DNA from 2 places in the Kitasatospora sp. NPDC057936 genome. Region 2 is predicted to be linked to the other one. Evidence: riboswitches for the same ligand, from Rfam matches in the RefSeq annotation. Region 2 holds a riboswitch; the other holds the start of a gene.
The links. Region 2 has a riboswitch for guanidine ahead of ACFVU9_RS09970 (SMR family transporter). Riboswitches for the same ligand answer to the same signal wherever they lie in the genome.

Region 1 (4,911 bases), on a different contig from region 2:
CGCGACGGGCCGGGCGATGGCCCTGTTCACGATCGTCCGCACCCTCGGCGGAGCCCTGGGCATCGCGACGACCGCCGCCCTCGTCGCCCTCCTGGCCGACGGCGACAACCCCACCCCCTACCGCATCGCCCTCCTCGCCACCGCCCTCCCGATCGCCGCCGCCACCCCGCTCGCCATGCGATTCCCGGGCAAGGCACCAGCCAGTGCGACCCCGTGACCTGCCCCGCCTTCCGTATGGTGACCGCATGAACCCTGAGCGCTACCGCCTCCTGGAAGAGGACCGCCGGAGCCTCCCGGAGGGCTACAAGGTGGAGCTTTCCGGCGACATCATCGTGATGCAGGCGCCGCCGTCCTCGATCCACCAGCGCAACCTGGCAGTCGTCCAGCGCCAGTTCGAGGCGCACTGCCCGCCCGGCTACTTCCCGACCGGGAACAGCGACCTGGCCTCGCCCGAGGCCGGGTCCGTCCGGAACCCCGACCTCACCTACGTGCCGGACGAGGTCACCGACCTCGTCGAGCACGACATCCCCGCCGAGCTGGCCCTGATCGCCGTCGAGATCGTCTCGCCGTCGAATCCGGAGAACGACTGGACGGGCAAGGTCCGCGACTATCCGCGCATGGGCTTCCCGCTCTACCTGATCGTCGACCCCCGGCAGCAGACGGTGACGCTGTTCTCGGAGCCGAACCACGACCGCTACCACACGAGGACCGAGCGGAAGTTCGGCGAGTCGATCCGCGTCCCCGAGCCGTTCGGCTTCGAGCTCGACCTGTCCGGGCTGGTCCCCTACCGGGACTGACTATTCGCTCGGCCAGAGGATCAGGTTCGGGAGGGCGTGGCGGGTCGGGGTGCCGCCCGACGATGTGAGGGCTGTGCGGATGTCGTGGAGGTCCTCGACCGTGAGCTGGAGCGGGGGTTCGTCGGGCTGGTAGGTGGTGCGGATCGGGTAGTCCACGCCCGGGGTGGTGGTCATCTCGATGTGGCAGCCGAGCACGTGGGTGACCGGGCGGCGGTCGGCGAGGGCGATCAGGCGGTCGATGCTGCGCGTGAACGCGGGCCAGTCGTCGATGTAGAGCCGCCCGGGGTAGACGGTGTCGCCGGTGAGGAGGACGCCCGTCCAGGGGTCGTAGTACGTGACCGCCGCCGGGTGGTGGCCCGGGGTGGCGAGGCACTCCAGCACCCGGCCGCCGCCCAGGTCGACGAGGGCCACGGCGTCCGGGTCGGTGTCGAAGCCGAAGAAGGGCCATGCGACGGCCGGGTCGGCGGCGACCACGGTCGTGCCGGGGCGGTCGGCGAACTGGCCGTCGCCCGCGACGTGGTCGCCGTGCGGGTGGGTGTGCAGCACGAGCAGTCCGTACCCGGCCCGCGGGTGGCGGGCGAGCCACGCCCCGATCTGTTCGTCGACCACCGCGCGCAGCGGGAAGTGCGCGGCGTCGGCGGTCGCCCCGGTGTCGAGCAGCACCGCCCGCTCGGCCCCGAACAGGAGGTACAGGAACGGCGCCTCGTAGTGGACGGCCTTGTTCTGCCGCAGTACGACCGTGTGCTCGTCGTACGCGTGGACCTGGATCTCCGGCCCGGTGTCGTGCTTGGCCGACGGCGAGCCGTGGATCCACCGCACGTCCAGCGGCCGCGGCACCGGGACGGCCCGGGTGAAGTCGGGCATGACGCCTCCTCCGGTGCGTCGTCTTGTCGGGCCGGGTACGGCGCACGTCTCGTCCGGGGCGGGCGCGCCGGTGCGCCGCCACCGGGACGCTAGCACGGTGCCGGGCCGCCCTCATGACGCTCCGGGGACCGCTTCCCGGACGCCGGTTTCCGGCCGGTCCGGCGCACCGAGTGGGAAGAGTTTTCCAGGCGACGTACAGTTCCGCTTCGTGATCGAGATCGAGATCGTCGTCGAACAGCAGGCGGGCGGTGCGTGGGACGCCCTGGCGGAGGCGGCCCGCGCCCTGACCGGGGAACTGGCCGGTCCCGTCGAGGAGACCACGGGCCTCGACCTCGGCCCCGGGGTGCGCCTCGCGCTGGTGGACCCGGACGCGTTCGCGCAGCGCCGCGAGGCCTACGTGCGCCGGGTCTGCGAGACCGTCCTCGCGGGCGAGGCGCTGGCGGCCGTCGCGGACCCGGCGAAGCGCGAGAAGGCCGAGGCGGCGCTGCGCAAGGGGCCAGCCTCGGCGGACTCCGACCGCAGGATCAGCTGCGTGCCGTCCGGTCGGGTGGTGCAGGACGAGGAGGGCCGGTGGGTGCTCCTGCTGGCCCCGGCGCTGCTGGCGGGCGCGCCGCAGCGGGCCCCGCTGCGCGCGGTGCTGGCGCACCTGCTGACCCACCAGGCCCAGATCCGCGCGGGCGGCCCCCGGCCGGGCGCGGACGCGGTCGAGGCGCTGCTGCTCCACCGGACCTCCGGCGGCACGCGGGAGGACGACCCGGTCCTCGGCGCGCTGTGGGAGGGGCACGCGCGCTGGGCGACGCGCCGGCTGCTGGCCCGGGACCAGGCGGGGGAGCGGAAGACGGCCCGGGCCGCCCGGCTGCTGTCCCGCCTGCCGGGCGTGCGCGCCGAGTCGGACACCCACGAGAAGGCGGTGCGGTTCGTGCGCACGCTGGTCGAGGCGGGCGGGACGGAGACGGTGAACCGGATCTGGACGGACCGCTCCCTGGTGCCGACCCGCCGCGAGCTCACCTCCCCCGCCCGCTGGCTGGCCCGCACGGGGCTGGGGCCCGCGGAGGGCGGTCCCCCGGAGGGGTGAGGGGCCCGGGTCGGCGGCGGTCGCGCAGCAGGTGCGCGAGCCCGTCGGCGAGGCCGCCACGCCAACAGGCGTAGTCGTGCCCGCCGTTGAACTCGCGGTATTCGAGGTCGTAGCCGCGCGCCGTGAGGACGTCGCGCAGGTGGCGGCTCTGGGCGAGGAGCAGCCACTCCTGGAGCCCCACCTCGACGTAGAAGCGCGCCGCGCGGCGCTCCTCGGTGGCGAAGCGGCGGGTGAGCCACTCGCTGCCGGCGTCGAACTCGGTCTCGTCCGGCCACCAGAACGAGCCGGACTGGGCGAGCGCGTTGCCGAAGCGCTCCGGGCGCCGGTAGGCGGCGAAGGCGGCGGTGAGGCCGCCCGCGCTCTGGCCGGCGACGACGGTGGCCGCCGGGTCCGTGGTGGCGCCGAACTCGCGGGCGGCCCAGGGGAGGAGCCGGTCGGCGAGGAAGTCGACGAAGGCCGGGTTGCAGCTGAGGTCGGCCGCGCGCTCGGGGCCCATGGTGTGCACGAGCAGCGCGACCGTCGGGGGGAGGGCGCCGTCGGCCGCCAGGTTGTCGAGGGTGTCGCCGACGGACAGCACCTCGCCCCACATCTCGCCGTCGAGCAGCACCGCCACCGCGTACGGCGCGGCGGGCCCGTCGGCGCTCCAGCCGGCCGGGAGGTGGACGTCCACCCGGCGCCCGTCGAGCGCACGGGCCGTCGTCCGCCCGCGCGGCACGCCGTCGCGCCGGGCCGCGTACGGCTGGGCGGGCGCCTCGGGGAGGCTGAGGACGGTGGCGGGCCGCCGGCCGTCCCGGGCGGGGAGCAGGGGGCCGCCGTGCGGGTCGGGCCGGGCGTCGTCGAGGACGCGCATCCAGTCGGCGCGCGCGGTGCCGGGGGGCGCGCCGTGGAACGGGTACACCTGGTAGGACGCGCGATGGTCGGCCCGCAGGCGGTAGGTGATCTCCCAACGCCCTCTCCCCGTCGGCTTCATGAGGTGCGGGGTGAGGTCGCCGGCGTGCCGGTCCCGGTCCGTGACGGTGTGGACGAGCGCGAGCACGCCGTCGCAGTCCGGGCCGTCGTACGTGAACGTCACCTGCCGGTAGGCCGGATCGTCCGGATCGGGCTCGATGCGCGGGCCCGTCTGCTGCTCCATGGTCCAACTTCCCTTTCGTTCAAGCGAATCAGTCGTCACGCCGCGCTTGCTTTCACGCGGCGCTCGCTCCCGCACCGTGCTCGCCGTCACACCGCGCCGCCCCTGCGCCCGAGCAGCACCCAGAGCAGGAACGGCCCGCCGAGCACCGTCGTGACGATGCCGACCGGGATCTCCACACCGCCGATCAGCACCCGCCCGAGCGTGTCCGCGAGCACGACGAGCAGGGCGCCCGCGAGCGCCGAGCCCACCACCGGGACCCGGGCCGGCCCCGCGAGCCGTCCGGCCAGCACCGGCGCGACGAGGGCGACGAAGCCGACCGGCCCGCACACCCCGACCGCGAGGCCGGCCAGCGCGACGGCCAGCAGCAGGCACACCAGCCGGACGCGCCCCGGCTCGACCCCGAGCGAGGCGGCGACGTCGTCGTCGAAGCGCAGTACGGCCAGGCGCCGGGCCACCGCGAGCGCGACCGGCACCAGGACCGCGAGCCCGGCGAGGACGGGCGCGGCGACGTCGTAGTCGCGCCCGTTGAGGCTGCCGGAGGTCCACACGTACAGCGAGCCCGCCGAGTTGAGCGAGCGGCGGGCGAGCGCGACCTGGACGACGGCCGAGGCGAGCGCCGACATCGCGAGGCCGACGACCAGGACCCGGTAGCCGCGCGCGCCGAGCCCGCCGGAGACGAGGGTGACGGCGAGGACGGCGGCGAGGGCGCCGAGCGGTCCGGCCCACCAGGCGCCGAAGGTGCCGGAGACGGTCGCGCTGACGAGCACGGCGGCCGTGGCGCCGTCGTTGACGCCGAGCAGTTCGGGGGTGGCGAGGCGGTTGCGGGCGAGGGTCTGGGTGAGGCAGCCGGCCAGGCCGAGGGCGGCCCCGGCGGCGAGCCCGGCGACGATCCGGCCGAGCCGGAAGCGCTGCACGAGCAGGACGTCGAGCCGGTCGCCGTATCCGAACACGGCCTGGAACGTCCGGCCGAGGCCGAATCCGCCCTGTCCGGCGTGCGCGGAGACGACGACGGCGGCGAGCAGGGCGGCGCCGAGCCCGAGCGC
Region 2 (4,911 bases):
CGCGCCGGAGCCGTTCGGGCTCGGCAGCTCGCCGCTGCGCAGCGACGCCCTGCCCAAGGCGCTCGGCATCTACCCGTACGCCGCCGACCTGTGGGCCGAGGGGCTGCTGTGGGGCGCGCTGCTGCGCTCGCCGCACCCGCACGCCCGGATCAAGGCCATCGACACCTCGGCCGCGCTCGCCCTGCCCGGCGTGCACGCCGTCGTCACCGCCGCCGACCTGCCGCCCGGTCCGGACGGCCTGCCCGACGGCGCCCCGGCCGGGCCGATCGTCGCCGACCGGCCGGTGCTGGCCTCGGGCGTGGTGCGCCACCACGGCGAGCCGGTGGCCGCGGTGGCCGCCGACCACCCCGACACCGCGCGGCTGGCGGTCGGTCTGATCGTCGTCGAGTACGAGCCGCTGGAGGCCGTCACCGACCCCGAGCAGGCCTTCACCGCCCCGCCGCTGCACCCGGACGGCAACCTGTTCCGCCACCTGCCGCTGCGCAGCGGGGACCCGGACGCGGTCGGCGAGATCGTCGTCGAGGGCCTGTACCAGGTCGGCCGGCAGGACCCGGCCCCGCTCGGCGCCGAGGCCGGCCTCGCCGTGCCGCGCCCGGACGGCGGCGTCGAACTGCACCTGTCCTCCACCGACCCGCACGGGGACCGCGACCGCACCGCCGCGTGCCTCGGCCTGGAGCCGGACCGGGTGCGACTGGTCGTCACCGGCGTGCCCGGAGCGACCTCGGACCGCGAGGACCTCTCCTTCCAGGTCACCCTCGCGCTGCTGGCGCTGCGCACCGGCCGGCCGGTGAAGATGACGCTCACCCGCGAGGAGTCCTTCCACACCCACACCTCGCGCCACCCCGCGCTCCTGCGCTACCGCCACCACGCGGACGCCGAGGGCCGGCTGGTGAAGGTCGAGGCGCAGATCCTGCTGGACGGCGGCGCCTACGCGGACGTCTCCGCCGAGGCGCTGGCCGCCGCGACGGCGTTCTCGGTCGGCCCGTACGTCTGCCCGAACGTCTTCGTGGACGCGTGGGCGGTGCGCACCAACAACCCGCCGGCCGGGCGGATGCGCGGCGAGGGCGCGCTGCAGTCCTGCTTCGCCTACGAGTCGCAGCTGGACCAGCTGGCCGCCCGGGTGGGCGTGGACTCGGTGGAGATCCGCCGCCGCAACGCGATGGCCACCGGCGACCCGATGCCCACCGGACAGGCCGTCACGTGCCCGGCGCCGGTGACCGCGCTGCTGGAGGCCGTCGCCGCCGAACCGCTGCCGGCACTGCCGGTGGACGACCCGGACGCCGAGTGGCTGCTGCCGGGCGGGCCCGGCGGCGCCGGCGACCCGGCCGCCGTGCGGCGCGGGATCGGCTACGCCGTCGGCATGGTGCACATGCTCGGCGCCGAGGGCGAGGACGAGGTGTCCACCGCCACCGTGCGGGTCAGCGGCGACCACGCGACCGTGATCTGCGCGGCCGTCGACTCCGGCCAGGGCTTCGCGACGCTGGCCCGGCAGATCGTGCAGACCGTGCTGGGGGTCGGCGAGGTCTACATCGCGCCGGCCGACAGCGACCAGTCGATCGCCGGGCCCTCCGCCCGCGGGCGGCACACCTGGGTGTCCGGCGGCGCGGTCGAGCGGGCCGCGCTGATGGTCCGCCACCAGCTGCTCCAGCCGATCGCCGCCAACTTCGGGATGTCGGTGGAGCTGCTCCAGATCGCCGACGGCAAGATCACCTCGTACGACGGGGTGCTCGGCATGCCGGTCGCCGAGGCGCTCGAGGGCAAGGAGCTGTGGGCCACCGCGCAGTGCCGCCCGCACCCGACCGAGCCGCTGGACGAGGCCGGGCAGGGCGACGCGTTCGTCTCCATCGCCTTCTGCGCGATGCGCGCGGTCGTGGACGTGGACATCGAGCTGGGCGCCGTCCGGGTGGTCGAGATGACCGTCGCGCAGGACGTCGGCCGGGCGCTCAACCCGCGGCAGATCGAGGACCGGATCGAGGCGGGCGTGGCCCAGGGCGTCGGCCTGGCGCTGCTGGAGGAGCTGCGCACCGAGGGCGGCGTGCTGCAGAACCCGTCGCTCACCGGCTACCGGCTGCCGACCGCGCTGGACACCCCCGAGGTGCGGATCGCGGCCCTGCTGGAGGAGCGGGACGTGGTCGCGACCTTCGGCGCCAAGGCCGTCAGTGCCGTGCCCGCGGTGGTCGCCCCGGCGGCCGTCGCCGCCGCCGTCCGGGCCGCGACCGGTCTGCCGGTGGGGCGCCTGCCGATCCGGCCGGAGGACGCCGTCGCGGTGTGAGAGAAATGCGGAACGAGGAATTGCCGGTCGACTTTCGCAGTCGACCGGCAATTCCTTTTACCGAGGCCGTGACGGGATTCGAACCCGTGTGTACCGCTTTGCAGACGGTTCCCTGAGCCTCTCGGGCACACGGCCAGTGAATTCAGGATGGCGGATTCCGTGAATGGGGTCAACGCTGTTTTGTAAATTCTGTATGGCAATGTGTGCTACCGTCGGGGACAAGTGGCGTTTTCCCGCCACTCCGGACGAGCGCGTCGTACCCGGTGACGACAAGACGGCGCAGTTCAGCGGCAATCCGGCCGCTGTGGACTGCGGAGGTTCGTACCGTCATGGCCTGGCTCGTTCTGATCGTCTCGGGTGTCCTGGAAACCGTCTGGGCGGTCGCCCTGGAGTCGTCCAAGGGCTTCACCCGCCTCGTCCCCGGCCTCGTCTTCGGCGTCGCCCTGCTGCTGAGCATGGGCGGACTGGCGTACGCGATGCGCACCATCCCGATCGGCACCGGCTACGCGGTGTGGGTCGGCATCGGCGCGGTCGGCACCGCGCTCTACGGCATGGCCGTCCTGGGCGACGCGGTGACCCTGGCCCGGATCGGCTGCCTGCTGCTGATCGTCTCCGGCGTGGTCGGCCTGAAGGTGCTCCACTGACCCGGTCCCGGGGTGTGTCCCGAGGCGTGTCCTAGGTCCTGCGGCGGAGTCGACCACCGACTCCGGTCAGGGGTCCAAACACCGGACGGCCCTTACGATATTACGTATGACCACTGCCTCCCCCACCTCGGTCGACTCCGCCCCGATACCCGTCGAGAACGACCCCGGCGGCGGGGTGCTCAGCGGCCGCTACCGCGCCCTCACGCTGGGGATCGTGTCGGTGGTCCTGCTGCTCGCCTTCGAGGCGACGGCGGTCAACACCGCGATGCCGGTGGCGGCCCGGCAGCTGGACGGCCTCGGTCTGTACGCCTTCGCCTTCTCCGGCTACTTCACCACCACGCTGTTCGCCCTGGTCGTCTCCGGCCAGTGGTGCGACCGGCGCGGCCCGCTGCAACCGCTGTTCACCGGCATCGCGGTGTTCGGCGCGGGCCTGGTGGTGGCCGGGACGGCGCCGGGGATGTGGCTGTTCGTGGCCGGGCGGGCGGTCCAGGGCCTGGGCGGCGGGCTGGTGATCGTCGCGCTGTACGTCGTGGTCGGCCGGGCCTACCCGGAACGGCTGCGGCCCTCCGTGTTCGCGGCCTTCTCCTCGGCCTGGGTGCTCCCCTCGATCGTCGGACCGGTCGTCTCCGGAGCCGTCACCCAGCACCTGGGGTGGCGCTGGGTGTTCCTGGCCGTGCCGGCGCTGATCCTGCTGCCGCTCGCGGTGATGGGTCCGGCGCTGGCCCGGTCGGAGCGCGAGCACCCCGTGCCGAAGGGCGCGGAGTTCGACCGCCGCCGCACCGTGCTGGCCGCGATGGCGGCGCTCGGCGCCGGCCTGCTGCAGTACGCGGGCCAGCGGCTGGACCCGATCGGGCTGCTCCCGGCGGCGGCCGGTGCGGCGCTGCTGCTGCCGGCGGTGCTCGGGCTGCTGCCCGAGGGCACGCTGCGGGCCGGGCGCGGTCTGCCGACGGTGATCCTGCTGCGCGGCGTGGCCGCCGGGGCGTTCTTCGCGGCGGAGGCGTTCATCCCGCTGATGATGGTCACCCAGCGCGGCCTGTCGCCGACGCTGGCCGGGCTCACGCTGACCAGCGGCGGGCTGTCCTGGGCGCTGGGCTCGTGGCTGCAGGGCCGTCCGGGCGCCGAGCGCCACCGCGAGGCGATGATCCGGGGCGGGTTCGTGCTGACCGCGGTGGCGATCGCGGGGGCGGCGCTGGTGCTGGTCCCGGCCGTGCCGGTCTGGGCGGCGGCGGTGGCCTGGGGCGTCGGCGGCATCGGGATGGGGCTGACGGTCGCGAGCGTCAGCGTGCTGATGATGAAGCTGTCCGCGCCGCAGGACGCCGGGGCCAACTCGGCCTCGCTGCAGATGAGCGACGCGCTCGGCAACGTCCTGCTGGTGGGCCTCGCCGGGGTGCTCTTCTCGGCGCTGGGCGGCGGTTCGGTGGCGGTCGCCCACGGGAACGCCGAAGGCGCCGGGTCGCCCGGCGCCTTCGCGGTGATCTTCCTGACGATGACCGGGGTGGCCCTGCTGGGGGCGCTGGTCTCCGGCCGGGTCCGCAGGGCCTGACGGTCAGCCGACGGCGGCGGCCGGGGCGGCGGCGGTGGGGGACGGCGGCGCCGCCGGGGTGCCGAGGAAGCTCTCCCAGCCGCCCGCCGGGGCCTGGCCCGGGGCGAGGGTCTGCAGCTTGCGCAGCACCGCCGGGTCCTGGGCGTCCAGCCAGTCGACCAGCTGGCGGAAGGACACCAGCCGGACCTCGGGCTTGCTCGCGATGGACTTGAAGGCGTCCTCGACGGCGTTCATGTAGATGCCGCCGTTCCACTCCTCGAAGTGGTTGCCGATGATGTACGGCGCCCGGTTGCCGTTGTAGGTGCGGTCGAAGCCCATCAGGTAGGCGTCGCGCGCCTGGGCCTGGAAGCCCGGGTAGAGCGCGGGGTCGGCCTTGGTGTTGGGGCCGCACTGGTTGAACATGATGTTGTAGTCCATCGACAGCACCTGGAAGGTGTGCCCGGGGAACGGGA

Region 1: another riboswitch for guanidine. It lies ahead of ACFVU9_RS03550 (MBL fold metallo-hydrolase); the one in region 2 lies ahead of ACFVU9_RS09970 (SMR family transporter).

Annotation. Positions count from the first base shown of each region.
Region 1 covers NZ_JBHVPD010000004.1:73,270-78,180, forward strand. Annotated here, with positions in the region: gene ACFVU9_RS03540 (DHA2 family efflux MFS transporter permease subunit) at 1-217, shown strand, start outside; gene ACFVU9_RS03545 (Uma2 family endonuclease) at 246-797, shown strand; gene ACFVU9_RS03550 (MBL fold metallo-hydrolase) at 798-1,661, opposite strand; guanidine-III (ykkC-III) riboswitch at 1,674-1,743, opposite strand; gene ACFVU9_RS03555 (zinc-dependent metalloprotease) at 1,870-2,736, shown strand; gene ACFVU9_RS03560 (alpha/beta hydrolase-fold protein) at 2,666-3,868, opposite strand; gene fhuB (Fe(3+)-hydroxamate ABC transporter permease FhuB) at 3,955-4,911, opposite strand, start outside.
Region 2 covers NZ_JBHVPD010000013.1:70,740-75,650, reverse strand. Annotated here, with positions in the region: gene ACFVU9_RS09980 (xanthine dehydrogenase family protein molybdopterin-binding subunit) at 1-2,272, shown strand, start outside; tRNA gene ACFVU9_RS09975 (tRNA-Cys) at 2,336-2,407, opposite strand; guanidine-III (ykkC-III) riboswitch at 2,491-2,556, shown strand; gene ACFVU9_RS09970 (SMR family transporter) at 2,602-2,916, shown strand; gene ACFVU9_RS09965 (MFS transporter) at 3,023-4,459, shown strand; gene ACFVU9_RS09960 (hypothetical protein) at 4,463-4,911, opposite strand, start outside.